2 regions of the Shewanella sp. LC6 genome follow, and region 1 is predicted to be linked to the other one. Evidence: predicted binding sites of a transcription regulator. Region 1 holds the regulator's gene; the other holds the start of a gene.
The links. The regulator LexA, encoded in region 1, represses DNA repair genes until DNA is damaged. The targets are predictions, from matches to a motif close to TACTGTATNNNNATACAGTA.
Positions count from the first base shown of each region.

Region 2: a site for LexA is predicted at 3,557-3,576, ahead of recN (DNA repair protein RecN). Genes of this name have one in related genera too.

Region 1 is NZ_CP043902.1:4,854,197-4,862,889, reverse strand. Features, by position in the region: gene FJD32_RS21695 (cytochrome c oxidase subunit 3) at 1-730, opposite strand, end outside; gene FJD32_RS21690 (cytochrome c oxidase assembly protein) at 727-1,308, opposite strand; gene ctaD (cytochrome c oxidase subunit I) at 1,310-2,902, opposite strand; gene coxB (cytochrome c oxidase subunit II) at 2,912-4,453, opposite strand; gene FJD32_RS21675 (SulA-like leucine-rich domain-containing protein) at 4,859-5,371, opposite strand; gene lexA (transcriptional repressor LexA) at 5,368-5,988, opposite strand; gene plsB (glycerol-3-phosphate 1-O-acyltransferase PlsB) at 6,274-8,693, shown strand, end outside.
Region 2 is NZ_CP043902.1:1,336,188-1,344,880, reverse strand. Features, by position in the region: gene barA (two-component sensor histidine kinase BarA) at 1-410, shown strand, start outside; gene FJD32_RS05975 (YjaG family protein) at 385-984, shown strand; gene FJD32_RS05970 (DUF3319 domain-containing protein) at 1,127-1,360, shown strand; gene lldR (LysR family transcriptional regulator LldR) at 1,363-2,262, opposite strand; gene FJD32_RS05960 (AEC family transporter) at 2,515-3,477, shown strand; gene recN (DNA repair protein RecN) at 3,607-5,265, shown strand; gene FJD32_RS05950 (phosphatidylglycerophosphatase A) at 5,382-5,876, opposite strand; gene thiL (thiamine-phosphate kinase) at 5,876-6,832, opposite strand; gene nusB (transcription antitermination factor NusB) at 6,911-7,315, opposite strand; gene ribE (6,7-dimethyl-8-ribityllumazine synthase) at 7,330-7,806, opposite strand; gene ribBA (bifunctional 3,4-dihydroxy-2-butanone-4-phosphate synthase/GTP cyclohydrolase II) at 7,946-8,693, opposite strand, start outside.

The DNA of each region.
Region 1 (8,693 bases):
TGCCCAAGGTTACATGCATGCCGTGGAAACCCGTCAGCAGGAAAAAGGTGTTGCCATACACGCCCGAGGTGAGCGTTAGCCCCATCTCATGGTAGGCATGGCTATATTCCTCCGCCTGCAAAGCAAGGAAACTAATTCCCAGTAAAATCGTGAGCCCTAGCCAGAGGGTGATGGCCGAACGCTTACCCTTTTCTAAGCTGATATGGGCAAAATGCAGCGTGACTGAGGAAGTCAGCAGCACAATGGTGTTGACTAAGGGTAGTCCATTCCATGGCATGGCTTCGGTTTTGGTGCCATCAGGCGTGGTGACGAGTGGCCAAACGGCCTCGAAGTGTGGCCACAGGACTTCGTGGGTCATGGCATTGTTGGACGCGCCGCCTAGCCAAGGCACAGCGACCATACGGGCATAAAATAAGGCACCGAAGAAGGCGGCAAAGAACATCACCTCTGAGAAGATGAACCAGCTCATGCCTTGGCGAAACGAACTATCCATTTGATGGGAATAGAGGCCCGTCATCGATTCTTTGATCACGGTTCTAAACCAGCCAACCAGCATAAACAGGATGACGGCGATGCCTGCCAGTAAAATATAGCCGCCACCCGAAGCGCCAGATTTGAGTTGATGTACAAAATGTCCCGCCCCAAAGGCGATTAAAAACAAGCCGATAGCACCAACAATCGGCCAAGCACTCTGGGCGGGGACGTAGTAAGTCTCATGTTTAGTGGTCATTTTGCAGCTCCTTGCTCTATGGCAGACGCTAACTGCTTGTCGGTAATGTCGTAGAGGGTGTAAGAGAGGGTTAAGGTGTGGATAGACTCGGGTAATTGAGGATCCACGAAGAAGATCAACGGCAGCTCGGCGCGACTCGCGGCGGCTAAGTGTTGTTGGTTAAAACAAAAACATTCGGTTTTATTGAAATAAGCTGCGCCTTGGCCGGGCGAAATTGAAGGAATCGCCTGGCCCACAATTGCTCTATTCGAAACATTTTGCGCCAGAAATGCCGTGTGGATGAGTTCTCCCGGATGCACTTCGAGCCGTTTCGTTTGTGGTTCAAATTTCCACGGCATGCCCGTCTGCACCTGCGAGATAAACTCCACCGTTACCACCCGGTTCTTATCCACAGTGATCGCCTGATAACTGCTGGCAGTATTAGAGGTTTTGCCATTAATACCCAGTTTTTCGCATAGCACATCGTAGAGCGGCACTAAGGCGAACCCAAAGCCAAACATCGCAAGGCAGCCCAGCACCAGCAGGCTGATGAGCTTACGGTTGGACTTGATGTTGGGCTGATGGGGTTGGCCTTGCATGTTATTTCACCTCGGGTGGCGTGGTGAAAGAGTGATAGGGCGCGGGGCTTGGTAGGGTCCACTCTAAGCCTTCGCTGCCTTCCCAAGGTTTGGCGGGCGCCTTTTCACCGCCCCGAATACACTTAATCACCAGCACGAGGAAAATCAGCTGAGATAGCCCAAACGCAAAACCCCCAATCGACACGATTTGATTTACATCGGCAAATTGAATCGAGTAATCGGGAATACGCCTTGGCATACCCGCAAGACCTAAGAAATGCATCGGGAAAAACAACACGTTGACCGAAATCACCGAACACCAAAAATGCCACTGGCCGAGCTTTTCGCTGTACATATGCCCGGTCCATTTAGGCAGCCAGTAATAGGCCGCCGCCATGATGGAGAAAATCGCACCAGTGACTAACACATAGTGAAAGTGAGCCACCACAAAGTAAGTATCGTGGTATTGGAAGTCGGCTGGCGTGATGGCGAGCATCAGGCCAGAGAAGCCGCCAATAGTGAACAGAATAATAAAGGCCACCGCGAACAACATTGGGGTTTCAAAACTCAGTGAGCCGCGCCACATGGTCGCTACCCAGTTAAACACTTTTACCCCTGTCGGCACGGCAATCAGCATAGTGCAGTACATAAAAAATAACTCTGCAAACACTGGCATACCGGTGGTGAACATATGGTGCGCCCACACGAGGAAGGACAGAATCGCAATACTCGCCGTGGCATACACCATGGATGCATAGCCGAATAATGGTTTACGGCTGAAAGCCGGGACTATGGCAGAGATAATGCCGAATGATGGCAAAATCATGATGTAGACTTCGGGGTGACCGAAGAACCAGAAGATATGCTGGAACATCACAGGATCGCCGCCGCCTGCCGCCTCGAAGAAGCTAGTACCGAAAAACTTATCGGTTAACACCATAGTGACGGCACCAGCGAGTACTGGCATAACGGCGATCAGCAAGAAGGCGGTAATCAGCCAAGTCCATACGAACAGTGGTAACTTCATCCACGTCATTCCTGGCGCGCGCAGGTTAACTATGGTTACGATCACGTTGATGGCACCCATGATCGAACTTATCCCCATGATATGGATCGAGAATACAAATAATGCTGTGCTGTCAGGGCTATAAGTGGTCGAGAGTGGTGCGTAGAAGGTCCAACCAAAGTTAGGGCCGCCGCCTTCCATAAACAATGAACTCAACAATATTGCAAAGGCGAAGGGCAGGATCCAAAAACTCCAGTTGTTCATACGTGGAAGCGCCATATCAGGCGCACCAATCATCATCGGGATTAACCAGTTAGCTAGTCCGGTAAAGGCTGGCATCACTGCGCCGAATACCATGATTAGCCCATGCACTGTGGTCATTTGGTTGAAGAAGTTAGGCTCAACGAGTTGTAATCCGGGCTGAAAGAGTTCGGCGCGGATCACCATGGCCATCGCACCACCGGTTAAAAACATTATGAAACTAAACCATAGGTACAGGGTGCCAATGTCCTTGTGGTTAGTGGTGAGTAACCAGCGCATGATGCCTTTAGGTGCACCGTGATGGTGTTCATCATGGGCGGCAATTTGATCTTGAGTCAGTGTGCTCATCTTAATCCCCTACAGTCCATGGCGAGCAATATCAGCGGGTTGCACTGTATCGCCGGTATTATTGCCCCACGCATTGCGCTCATACGTAATGATGGCAGCAAGTTGTTGTGGCGTGAGTTGGTTGCCAAATGCCTGCATCGCCGTGCCCGGTTTACCGTGCATCACTATATCGATGTGATTGGCGACCGGACCCGTTGCGATAGTGCTACCAGCAAGGGCGGGGAAGGCGGGAGGCATACCTGCACCCGTTAGTTGGTGGCAGGCGGCGCAAACTGTGGCATAGGTCTTTTCTCCTTCGGCCATCAGTTCATCATGGCTGAGCGTGGGAAGACTCGCGGGATCGACACTGGCGATGGGCTCTGTCGCCGCTTTGGGCGCATCGGTGGTTGAGGGGGGCTGAGTCGTTGCTACTGGTTCGCTATTGGTGCCACCGGATTTATGGGCATCAACGTCTTTGGCTTGCACCGCATCACCCGTGTTGTTGCCCCACGCATTACGCTCATAGGTAATCACTGCGGCAATTTCTTGGGGCGTTAATTGTTTGCCAAAGGCTTGCATGGCCGTACCCGTTTTACCATTGAGCACGATTTCAAGATGACCGCTCAGCGGCCCGGTAGCTATGGGGCTGCCTTTGAGATGAGGGAATACGCCTTTTAGACCTTCGCCATTAGGTTGATGGCAGGCTGCGCAGTGACCAAGGTAAACTTGCTCACCCTGAGTCATCAGCTCTTCTTTACTCAGTGTTTGCGATAAGGCGGCTTGTGCGGCTTGCGCTGCGGCATTGGCGGCTTGTTTTTGTTCTGCAACCCAAGCATCGAACTCGGCTTCGGGCAGTGCCTGAACCACTATCGGCATAAATCCATGATCTTTGCCGCAAAGTTCGGCACATTGGCCACGGTAAATGCCGGGTTTATCGATACGGGTCCACGCCTCGTTGATAAACCCTGGGTTAGCATCTTTTTTCACTGCAAAATCTGGTACCCACCATGAATGGATAACATCTTCAGAAGTCATCAGAAAGCGGATTTTTCTATTTACAGGCAGGACAAGGGGCTTATCGACCTCGAGTAAGTAGTGCTCTCCCTTGGCCTCACTACCTTCGATTTGAGGTCTTGGTGTGGCGAGAATACTGTAAAACTCAATATCTTGATCGAAATAGCTGTAATGCCACTTCCATTGCGATCCTGTGACTTTTACCGTGAGATCGGCATTGCTGGGGTCTTCCATGGCAATCAGAGTTTTAGTTGCCGGAATCGCCATTAAGATCAGAATGATAAAGGGAATTATCGTCCAAGCGATCTCAACTTTTGTACTCTCATGGAAGTGTGACGCGACCGCGCCCTTGGATTTTCTGTGGTTGATCATGGCATAAATCATCACGCCAAAAACCACTAAGCCTATCGCGCAGCAGATATACAGAATCGTCATGTGCAGGTGGTATACCTTGCCACTGATTTCTGTTACGCCAGGCGTCATATTGAACCGCATGTCTGCTGCGGCCAACGGTGGGGCGAATAGCACCACGAGTAAACAATACAACCATTGCTTCACAAGACTTCTCCTCTGCTAATTGCAAATAGCAACTACAAAGAAGAGCAACACAGTAAGTCTCAACTCTATGCAAACTCTTCAGTTCCCAAAAAAGTGTTTCTGACTTCAACGTGCGTTGGCGGCTTACTTATGATCAAGTATTGTTACTGCTGGTATTAGCCACACTGGCACATACTGCTGAATAAACCCATTATTCTCAATTTTTGTGGGCGAGCGATATTCGAAAATAACGCGATATTTCTGCCTAAACAGGCGATATATCATGTGCGCCTAAATCAAACATACTTGCTGTTTAAAAATTGATCAAGATCACTTCTTTTTCTAATTGTCTGAAAAATTGCCAAAAAAAAGCCTCACATTCACAGGTGAGGCGGCTTTCAAGGCTAAATACGGTGTGAAAAATTTTTAATGAACAGAGCTGAAAAATGCGGGTTGAGTAAATTTAGTCGATTGGGTGAGATTGGTGCTAGAAGGTTGGTCATTCGTTGAACCTTCAAGCACGATACCCATTGCACGTGCGCTCTTTGCTACAATTTGTAGGCGACGATTATCGCGAGTATCTAGGGCGTTAATCCAAGTAATCACTGCGCTAGATGTGCCACTGGTTAAGGCTTTTTCCATCGCCCAAAGGGTTTCGACCTCATCTTTTGCGTGAACCAATAGTACGCGATCCATACGCACACCTGCGTTTGCTAATAGCTGCTTGTAGCCAATACTAGGTGGGTTGATGAGCACTATCCATCTTCCCTGTTGGCTCAGTTGGGCAAGTTGTTTGCTCAGCTGTGTCAGCTCTTGGCGCCCTTGGCTCTGAGTTGGCATAGTGACTATTGATGTATGCTGCCAGTCGGTCTCTGTATCTCGAACCGTATCGAGCCATAAACCGGGGTGACGCGGGGCATTACCTAATAGTTTGTTCATAGCCAATCTCCATTGCGGATCACCCCTACGGCGAGCCCTTCAATTGTTAGACTTTGGAAACTCAAATCGACTTTAATCGGTGAATAGTCTTCATTCTCGGCATGTAGGTAGACAAAATTACCTTTTTTTTCAAAGCGTTTTACGGTTACATCATCGTCAACGCGAGCAACAACAACTTGTCCATTGCGCGCTTGTTGTACTTTATGAACGGCAAGCAGGTCACCCTCAAGGATGCCGATATTCTTCATACTGTCGCCTTTTACGCGCAGCAGGAAATCGGCAGCAGGGTGGAACATGCTGGGGTCGACTTGGTAATACTGTTCGACATGCTCTTGGGCGAGAATCGGTTCACCCGCTGCCACTTGGCCGATAAGTGGCAAGCCTGTTTCGCGGTTATCTTCTTCCTCTACAGGGAGACGGATCCCGCGGGAAGTACCAGGCATGATCTCGATGCAGCCTTTTTTCGCCAATGCCTTAAGGTGTTCCTCTGCGGCATTTGCACTTTTAAAACCCAAACGGGTGGCAATTTCGGCCCGAGTGGGTGGCATGCCAGTCTCGGCAATATTACGTTTAATCAACTCTAAAATTTCGGCTTGGCGTGGCGTCAACGGTCTCATGGTCTTTCCTGTTTTTCTATACAGTTACTGTTAGTATATACAGTATTATTGGTAGTGCAAGTATTAACCACTTTTAACTTGGTCAGCTAGATCTGCAAATAACCGTAATCGTCATCTATGGGGTGAATGCCATTTGCACGGTATCAATAAATGGTGTCGCCTAAAGTGCGTTACTAAGTCATTAAAATCAGCAGCTGAATCCTGCATCTTTAGGTTGTTTGGGTATATTCTCTAGAATCTGGTATTCTATGGGGCTAATGAACGTACTTACATTGCATAAGAATAATGCCTAAACAAGACTCTCTTTGGTTGAAATCATTACGTTGGATCCAAAAGCACTTAGTGCACACTATTGTTGTGCCACAGGATCCCTTTGCCGATCTGAATCTGGATGCCTCCAGACCGCTTGCTTATGTAATGAAAACAGAATCCCTGAGTGATATTGCTGCGTTAAGCGAGATCACCACGAAACTTGGTTTGCCAAGCCCTTACGAGCCGCTGGTGGTGAATGGCGTTGTGGCGCCACGGGTGGTATGCCTTGAAGGTCGTAAGCCTTTATTTGGTGAACGCGCCAGTAATGAGCCATTCCTCGAATGTTTTATGCGTTTGTTGGCCGTCCATAAGGAAAAGCCAGAGTTAGATATCCAGCTGGTGCCTGTGAGTCTGTATTGGGGTCGTACTCCGGGTAAAGAAGACGACACCATGAAGGCGGCAGTGCTTGAGCGCGAGAACCCTACTTGGTTACGCAAGTGTTTGATGATCTTATTCTTAGGTCGTCATAACTTTGTGCAATTTTCTAATGCGGTATCGCTGCGTTACATGGCCGACGAACATGGTACCGATATGGGCATTGCCCATAAATTGGCTCGAGTAGCGAGAGTACATTTCCGCCGCCAACGTAAGGTGATGACGGGGCCTGTGTTGCCTAATCGTCAGGCGTTATTCCATTCCTTGCTGAAATCTGAATCCTTACGCAAGGCGATTCAGGAAGAAGCCGCGAGCAAGAAGATTTCTGAAACCCAAGCGCGTGAAACGGCAATTGAATATCTTGATGAAATTGCGGCGAATTATTCCGATAGTCTCGTACGTATTGCCGAGCGCTTTTTAACGTGGTTATGGAACAAGCTCTACAGCGGTATTAACATCAAAGGTGCCGAGCATATTCGGCAGTTACACCACGATGGTCATGAGATTGTGTATGTGCCCTGCCATCGCAGCCATATGGATTACCTGCTGTTATCTTACATTCTGTATTACCAAGGTATGGTGCCACCGCATATTGCTGCGGGTATCAACCTAAACTTCTGGCCTGCGGGGCCGCTGTTCCGCCGTGGCGGGGCTTTCTTTATTCGCCGTAGTTTTAACGGCAACAAACTCTATACGGCCGTGTTCCGTGAATACCTCGATCAGCTGTTTGCTAAGGGATATTCGGTTGAGTATTTCTCTGAAGGTGGCCGTTCTCGTACCGGTCGTCTATTGGCGCCGAAAACGGGCATGATCGCTATGACGATCAACAGTGTGTTGCGTGGTATCGAACGCCCAGTCACCTTAGTGCCTGTGTATTTAGGCTACGATCACGTGATGGAAGTGGCGACCTATCACAAAGAGCTAAGCGGTAAGAAAAAACAGAAAGAATCTGTATGGCAAGTCTTTGGTGCTATTCGTAAATTAGGTAATTTTGGCCAAGGTTATGTCAACTTTGGTGAGCCGATTACATTGCAAAATTTCTTGAATGAAACGGCACCAAACTGGCGCAGTGAAGTGGCTGATGATCCTGAGCAAAAACCGACTTGGTTAACCCCAGCGGTGAACGTGTTAGCAAATCGGGTGATGACGCGGATTAACGACGCCGCTGCCGCCAGCTCTATTACCTTGACCAGTTTAGTGTTGTTGGCGTCGGAGCAAAATGCCTTAGAGCGTTGTTTGCTCGAGCGTCAGTTAGATTTATACCTGACCCTGCTTAAGCGTGTGCCTTACACGTCGTTTACGTCGGTTGCCGAAGGTGATGGCAAGCACTTAGTACAACAAGGATTAGAGCTGAACAAGTTCTCCATCAACGCCGATCCTTTGGGTGAGATAGTGTCAATTGATGAAAAACAAGCGACGTCAATGACATACTATCGCAATAATATCATTCACTTATTTATTATTCCGTCATTAATTGCCAGCTGTTTAATCAATAATAAACAGATTTCAAGAGCGCAAATCCTTGGGATAGTGAACGACTTTTATCCGTTATTGAAGGCGGAGTTGTTTATGGGGATCAAAGATCTCCCAAGCTACGTGAATCAAGTGCTCGAGCTGTTTATTGAGCAAGGTCTAGTGCAGGAAAGCGATATGTTGTCGGTTGTGACCGAGCACACCAGCCAAATGTTATTGTTGGCTGGCAGCGTTAGTGAGACCTTGCAACGCTATGCCATTATCTTCAATCTGCTGGCCCACAGACCTAAGATGGAGCGTTCGGATCTCGAGTCTGAAAGCCATCTGCTTGCCCAACGTTTAGGGGCGCTGCATGGAATTACCGCACCAGAATTTTACGATAAGAAACTCTATAACACCTTGAGTGTTAAGCTAAAAGAGTTGGGTTATTTCTCTGGTAAGGAAGATAAATCTGATGTTGAGCGCATTCGCGATCAAGCTAATAGCTTACTCAGAGCCTCTGTAAGGCAGACGATTGTCGCCAGCGTGACCGCGGAGCATATCGC
Region 2 (8,693 bases), 1.5 Mb from region 1:
CTCGGCCCAAATTCACTCACTTTGATTTACATACCCTCAACTGGGATCTTTGCTTAACCCAAGCTAACCATAAGTCTGACCTAGCATTAGATATGCTACGCATGTTATTGGAATCGTTACCTCAAACGGTCTCAGCGATAGAGACGGCACTGAGTCAAAACGATCAAACCACGATGCTCAGCACTATCCATAAACTTCATGGCGCCAGTTGCTATTGCGGGGTGCCGACCACACAGCGATTATGCCAAGAGATTGAATCGGCATTGAAACGTGATGCCCGTGTCGAAGATCTCGAACCGGAAATACTAGAGTTACTTGATGAGCTAACTAAGGTAGAATCGGCGGCAAAACAAGTGCTATCACAGCTATCAGCGGAAATAACAGATGACCAAAAAAACGGGCTTCTTTAAGCGTTTAAAAGCGCTAGAACTACCACAGAAAAAACTCTTTGCCATTGCCCTTTGCCAACGAATGTTGCCTAACTATCAACTGTTTTCAGAGGTTTGTGAGTTTGGTGATCCTGCGGTATTAAGCACTGTGCTCGAGCTTCTTTGGCAATCCCAGTACGACAATAAGCTGAAATTCAACATCGATGTGCATCTGCAACGCTTAGAAGATAACACCCCAGATCCTGCCGATTTTGATAGCTATGGCGTATACCCAGCAATGGATGCCGTGGTTGCACTTTCCACTTTGCTTGGGGCGATTCAAACCAACCTTGAGGAAGATATAACCAATATCAGCAAGTTATCCTCAAGCACTGTGGCGAACTATATCGAGACTATCAGCGATGTAGAGTTAACCGATGATGCCTTAGATGACTACGTCTTCGCCCATGAAGTGATGGAAGAAGAGCGCGCGCTACAAAATACCCTGCTGGAAATTATCGAAGAAAACCCTAAGATTACTGCCGAATTAGTGAAGGGTTTACGCAAAGAGATTATCGAAGCGGGTGTATCGAATATCGGGATCAGCGTCGCATAATAAACCCTTTTAAGGTCTAGGGTTTATCTCTTCAGTTGCCTTGAAAATCCGGTGATGTTACCTAACATTTTTACTGCTTAGGTAGCATCAGCGACGGGTTTGAATCACCGGAGGATAGAGTCAACTCTATAACCCATTCAATATGAAAAAAATTGTTTATCAAGGTTTTATTTTAACCAACAGCGAAGGCCTTACCGATACCTGGAAACTCACCATAGGCGGGCAAAACCGTATTGGTTCTCTATTTGAATTACGCCGTTTAGTGAATTATTACCGTGAGCTTGGGATTGTGCCCGCCACCCGCGCGAGCCTGCAAGATGCTAAGCAAACGCAAAACTCCATGAGCCAAAATACTTTAAAACCCCGTAAACGTTAATCTTAAGCCATTGAAAAAAGTTCGGGCGCTTTGGATTGCATAAACTCGATAAACACCTTCACTTTCAGCGGTTGCTGACTACGCTGGTGATAAAGAATCGAAATTCTACGTTGTTCGCCAATCCATTCCGGTAAGAGCACTTTTAAACGCCCTTCTTTAATCTGTTGTTTTACGAATAATTCTGGCCCATACAGAATACCACCATGGTCTAAGGTCGCTTGAATCGCGCCATGGAGATCCGTGAGCGTGAGTTTTGTTGGGCCATTAAAATAGAAAGACTCGCCATTAGGATGCTTTAAATGCCAATTAAACAGCGGCCAAACTTTGATCAGCTGATGGTTTTCAAGATCATCGGGATGGGTTAATTCAGGGGCAAGGGCTAAATATTCCGGCGTTGCAAACAAACGATAATCAAGCTCACCTAAAGTACTCGACACCCAAGAAGAATCAGGCTGTGCACCACCGACAATCGCGACATCAATCCCTTTATCAATTAAATCCACTAACTCATTGCTTTGGGAAATGTGTAAACGAATATCGGGATATAAACGGCCAAACTCGTTTAATGCGTGAATAAAGATAATTGAAATAATTGAGATTGGCGCAGCTATCCGCAATGTGCCTTCAGGTTTATCGCTGCCAATGCCACTGAGCTCATCGAACTGCGCAATCGCACTCTGATATCGCTGAAATAACGCTAAACCTTCCTCGGTTAACCTCAGCTTACGGGTACTTCTCATAAACAATTGCTTATCGAGTTTTTCTTCAAGCTTGGCCAGCTTACGGCTCACGGTGGCGATAGGCATATCGAGCACTTTCGCGGCTTGAGAAAAACTGCCCGCATTCACCAAATGCACAAACAGATAAATTAACTGCAGCTCAGCGCCAACATCATCAGCCATGTTCAATCCCATCGTTTAGCGTGAGTGCCGCTCACAGGTATAAGGCACTAACTCATTGTGTTTTAAACGTAGAATTATTCATTTCTACGACCATAGCGCAATAGCTTCCAAGGTTAATCCTATGCTATTTTGCCAATAAGTTTACTGCGCTAACACCGATTATCGTCAATTACCCTAGGTATTATTCCCTGCTAGCGCACCCACAACGTCTTCTTGCGGGAAAGCAAAAACACAAAAGGATGAGTGAGGGATATGACCATTTTAACCCCTCTGTTTGCCGTCTTCGGGATCATGCTGCTCGGCACACTTGTACAAAAACTGCGTTTTCTCCCAGTAGAAACCGACCAAGTGCTCAATCAATATGTCTACTATATTGCGTTTCCTGCCATTCTCTTGATTGCACTGGCGCAGCAACCGATTCAAGAAATTCTGCAATGGGGATTTATTGCAGGCTATAGCGCCGCCATGCTGATGATTTATCTGATTTGTGTTGGTATATCCTTACTTTTCAATCCTAAACAGCATGCAATTGCCGCCGTGCGCGCCTTAAATGCCACCTTTGGCAATACCGCATTTATTGGTATTCCGCTGCTGGTGATTATATTTCCTGAACAACAAAGCGCCCTAGTTGCCGCCGCCATAGCCAGTTTATTGTCCGTGCTTATGTTTGCCGTGGCCTTGGTCTCGCTGGAGCTTACGACAAATACCCACAGACAACACCACGCCGTAGTGATCATGTGTTTAGCTGTGGTTAAAAATCCCATCGTTATCGGCTGCTTTATCGGCATTGCAATTTCGGCATTGGGGATAACACTGCCCTCTGGCGTAGCCATGATGATCCAACAAATTGGCAATACCTCAAGCCCCTGCGCTTTATTTGCCGTTGGTATGGTATTAGCCAAAGCCATGCGCTACCAAAAAGATAGCAAGGTATTTAGCCTGACGAATCTTATCGAACTTAGCCTTATCAACCTCTTTAAATTAATCCTACAACCCGCATTGGTTTTCTTCATGCTTAAAAGCGTTGGTGTTAGTGGAGATTACTTAGTGATGGGTGTAATCCTCAGTGCCTTACCTACGGCGGCCAGCGTCTATTTACTTGCTCAGCGCTATAACACCCAAGCCTCAACCAGTGCGCAGGGGATATTATTTGGCACTATAGTGACTTTTTTTAGCTTACCTATTTTAGAGCAACTTGTTAAAACCTATTCATAAACAAGCGATTAAACTCTAGCTTATTGCAATGTGTCGAATATTTACCCAAAGCCACTTTACTGTATATAAAATCAGTATATACTGTTTATCAATACAGTGATTTGGTAAGTTATTCGACAGGAACTCATTATGCTTTGCCAACTCAGCATTAATAATTTCGCTATCGTCCGTTTTCTCGAACTGGATTTTCGTCCCGGTATGACCAGCATTACTGGTGAAACTGGCGCAGGTAAATCCATCGCCATCGACGCCTTAGGTTTGTGCCTAGGTAATCGTGCCGATGCCAGTAGTGTTCGCCCTGGTGCAAGTAAAACCGAAGTCAGTGCTCGATTTTCACTACACGATGTTCCCCTTGCCAAACGTTGGCTCGAAGATAACGATCTCGAACTTGATGATGAGTGTATTCTGCGTCGAACTATTGGCAGTGATGGCCGCTCACGCGCCTACATTAATGGCAATCCTGTGCCGTTAACTCAACTGAAATTACTCGGGCAATTGCTGGTCGGTATCCATGGGCAGCACGCCCACCATGCTATGCTAAAGAGTGAGCATCAACTCACCTTGCTCGACAGCTACGCCAATCACAGACTACTGATAGACACAGTGGCAGCAAGCTATCAACGCTGCAAACAAATCGAAGCCGAACTCAAGCAATTAGAAGCCTCACAGCATGAACGTATTGCCCGAAAACAGCTGGTGCAATATCAAGTTGAAGAGCTAGATGAATTCGACCTCAAGGTCGGTGAATTTGAGGACATTGAGCAAGAGCATAAACGCCTCGCCAATGGCACTGAACTGGTGGATAGCTGCCAAGCCAGCCTATATTTACTCACAGATGGCGAAGAGAGCAATATTGAGTCACTGCTTAACAAGGCTGTAAGCCTTGCTGAAAATTTGCAAAGCTATGATCCCGCATTAACCAATGTGAGTACTATGTTGAATGAGGCCCTAATTCAAGTACAAGAGAGCGCGGGAGAATTACAGCATTACCTGAGTAAACTCGAACTCGATCCCGCGCATTTTGCCTATTTAGAGGAACGACTCTCAAAGGCTATGCAACTGGCCCGTAAGCATCATGTTAGCCCTGACAAATTAGCCGAACATCATTTGGCACTCAAAGCGGAACTCACAACCCTCGATGACGATGAAACTAAGTTAGAGGAAATCCAACTCCAAGTTGAAGCGAGTAAAACCGCTTACTTAGCGAACGCACAAAAACTGAGCCAGAGCCGCGCCCGTTATGCGAAAGAACTGGATAAGTTAGTGACTCAATCTATCCACGAACTCAACATGCCCAAGGGTAAGTTCACCATTGAAGTGAATTTTAATCCCGAGATTATGTCGGTAAATGGCAGCGATAATATAGAGTTTATGGTCACCACCAACCCAGGCCAGCCTTTACAACCGATTTCACGGGTAGCCTCTGGCGGTGAATTGTCGCGTATCGGTTTAGGCATCCAAGTGATTACCGCGAAAAAGGTTGCCACTCCTACCCTGATTTTCGACGAGGTGGATGTCGGAATTTCAGGCCCGACCGCAGCTGTGGTTGGACGAATGCTGCGTAGTCTAGGAGAATCGACTCAAGTACTTTGTGTAACCCATTTACCTCAAGTTGCTGGTAATGGCCATCAACATATGTTTGTGAATAAATTCAACAAGGCGGGCAGTACAGAAACCACAATGATGCCTTTGGATAGGGAGCAACGTATCCAAGAATTAGCCAGACTTCTTGGTGGCGATACAATTACTTCTAACACTCTCGCCAATGCACGAGAACTATTACAGTAAAAATACAGTAAGCCACTGCAACGAAAATAAAGCTTTATAACCAATGCCTTATCTACAGCAGATAAGGCATTGGCATTTATAGGGTAACGAACTTTAGTTTGGGTTAACTAAAGATATTATTGGCTAATAAAGACAATCACTTGCAGACAAATAAGTGCAAAAAATCCTGCTAATACATCGTCTATCATAATGCCGAAACCACCTTCAACTTTGGCGTCGAGCCAACGTATCGGCCAAGGTTTTAGGATATCGAATAGCCGAAACAGCACAAAACCGACAGCAAGCCACAGAATACCAGCAGGAGCGGCAATCATAGTGATTAATAGGCCTGCAACTTCATCCCACACAATCGCACCATGGTCATGTACGCCCATGTCCTTAGCGGCCTTATCGCAGATATAAATCCCCGCGAGTACGCACACTAAGGTCACGGCTAAATACCAACACAAGGGCAACTGGGCCAATAATAAATAGAGCGGGACTGCCGCCAAAGTACCAAAAGTACCTGGCGCCTTAGCCGCTAAACCACTGCCAAAACCGAGGGCTAAAAAATGAATAGGATTTTTAAGGGACAGGCGCGACAGCGCCTGATCTTGGGATAACAACTTCATTAAAAATGCTCAAAACCGTGGTACGGTGGCGTAAATAGCTCACCATTAAGTTGCAACTTAAGCTTACTGCCCGCACAGATTTGCCCAACACGGACAAACTTAGTACCAGCATGGCTGAGGGCGGTTTCTAACGCACCTTTTTGTGACTCAGGCACGGTAAAGAGCAGTTCATAATCCTCGCCCCCCGTCAGCGCATAGCCTAATGCATGTTCTTCGCTCACGGTATCTTGCATCGCGCGCGACAAAGGAATCGCCCCCACATCGACTACAGCGCCAACCTTTGATGCCTTGAGGATATGCCCAATATCCGAGATAAAACCATCGGATAAATCGATGGCACTGGATGCCAAAGAGCGCAATGATTGCCCAGCCAATACTCGAGGAGTGGGTCGATAATGGCGATTAATCAAAAACTCTTTATGCTCCGCTCGCGCATGTTGCACGCCGCGGATCAAGTCCAGCCCTAACGCAGAATCACCAAGCGTACCCGTTACATAAATCCAGTCACCGGCCTTAGCGCCATGACGGGTCAAGGCTTTACCATGGGGGACTTGCCCGTGCACTGTGATATTAATTGCCCTAGGCCCGCGAGTTGTGTCACCACCTATTAAGGCGATGCCATAATATTCTGCCGCTTCAAACAGGCCTTCACTAAAACCACTCAGCCAGGTCTCGTTAACCTCTGGCAAAGTGAGTGCAAGCGTCATCCACGCAGGCTCGGCCCCCATTGCCGCTAAATCAGAAAGATTTACCGCTAAGGCTTTGTAACCTAAGGCTTGAGGTGGCATATCGGGGAAGAAGTGAACATTTTCGACTAAGGTATCGCAGGAAATGGCGATCGACTTGTTTTCGGCGGGCTGCACAAGGGCGCAATCGTCGCCAATACTCAATTTGACATCACGGCGTGTTGGGCCGCGGTGATTGAAATAACATTCAATAAGCTGGAATTCTTTCACTGTACAGTTTGGCGCGACTCACATCGGCCACCTTTGTTAGCAATGAAAAACGGTATCCTAAGATACCGTTTGTCCTTATTACTTACGTGCAACCAGTTTGTCGAGTAATCCATTAACAAACTTATGGCTTTCATCCGCACCGAAAGCTTTAGCCAGTTCAATCGCCTCGTTAATGGCAACTTTAAATGGCACATCTTTACGGAAAGTCAGCTCATAGGCCGCTAGGCGCACTATGGCTTTCTCCACTGGAGACACCTCATCAATGGGGCGATCTAAGTGTGGAATGATCAACTCATCCAATTGGGTTTTCTTAGTTGCTACGCCTGCAAATAGCTCACGAAAATAAGCTACGTCTACACCATCGAGACTCTGTTCAGTTAAAAACTCATGCTCGACATCGGCAATATTATTCCCGCTTAGTTGCCATGAATAAATGGCTTGAACGGCTAAACGGCGGGCCTTGCGGCGCTCAGAAGGCTTCATTATTTTTCCTACTATTACAACTGTTGTTCAAGCTGTTGCAGAACGTTGACCATTTCAAGCAAGCTTAGCGCAGCTTCGCCGCCCTTGTTACCCGCTTTAGTACCTGAACGCTCAATAGCTTGTTCAATGGTATCTGTCGTCAATACACCGAAGGCAACGGGCAGATCGAACTCTAATGCGATTTGAGCTAGACCTTTGTTACATTCGCCTGCAACAAAATCAAAATGAGGGGTACCACCACGGATCACAGCACCAAGTGCAATGATACCGTCAAACTTACCACTTGCGGCAACACGACGTGCAGCCAGTGGTAACTCAACCGCACCAGGTACACGGACGACAGTGATGTTTTCATCACTGACTTGGCCAAAACGTTTCAGCGTGTCAAGTGCACCTTCAAGCAGGCTCTCAACTAAAAAGCTGTTAAAACGCGAAATTACAATCGCAACTTTGGCATTCTTCGCTTCGATATTACCTTGAACTACGTTCATTTTCTTACCTAATTTAGCTAAAGCACCCGGCTTGGGCGAAAAGTGGCGACATAATACCACAGTCAATCGCCCACAGCCCTATGCAAATTATACAAATGATTAATTTTACCTTAGTGTAACGTCTAACAAGCTCGGCCTGTTACTCCGCCACGTATTCGGTCACTTCAAGCCCAAAGCCTGAGAGTGAATGGTAACGCTTAGGCGAGCTTAAGAGTCGCATTTTGGTCACGCCTAAACTGGCCAGAATTTGTGAACCTACACCGACACGGCGTGAAGTACCTTGCCATTTGGCTGACACGGGCGTCTGACCTTGATCTTCCGCCTCAAAGGCTTTGACTTTAGCGAGGATTTCACTGGGATGTTCTTGATTGCCAAGCAATACTAACACACCACCTTCGGCAGAAATCCGCGCCATCGCTTTTTCGAGCGGCCAGCTGCGTTGCTGATCGCGCTCAGAATGGAGTAGATCGTTAAACGTATTCTGTAAATGCACCCGCACTAAACAGTCAGGTTTCACCTCGCCCTTCACTAAGGCAAAGTGCAATTGGTTGTCGATAGTATCCCTAAAGGTCACCATATCGAACTCACCAAAACGGGTTGGCAGTTTGCATTTTGCTTCACGCACAACGGTCGTTTCTTTGGTGTTACGGTATTCAATCAGCGCCGCAATAGTGCCGATTTTAACGCCGTGTTTTTCAGAGAAAATCTCTAAATCAGGACGGCGGGCCATGGTGCCGTCTTCATTGAGGATCTCAACAATCACGCCCGACGGCTCAAGCCCCGCTAAACGGGCTAAATCACAACCTGCTTCTGTGTGGCCAGCGCGGGTTAACACGCCGCCGTCCTGCGCCATTAATGGGAAGATATGCCCAGGCTGAACTAAGTCC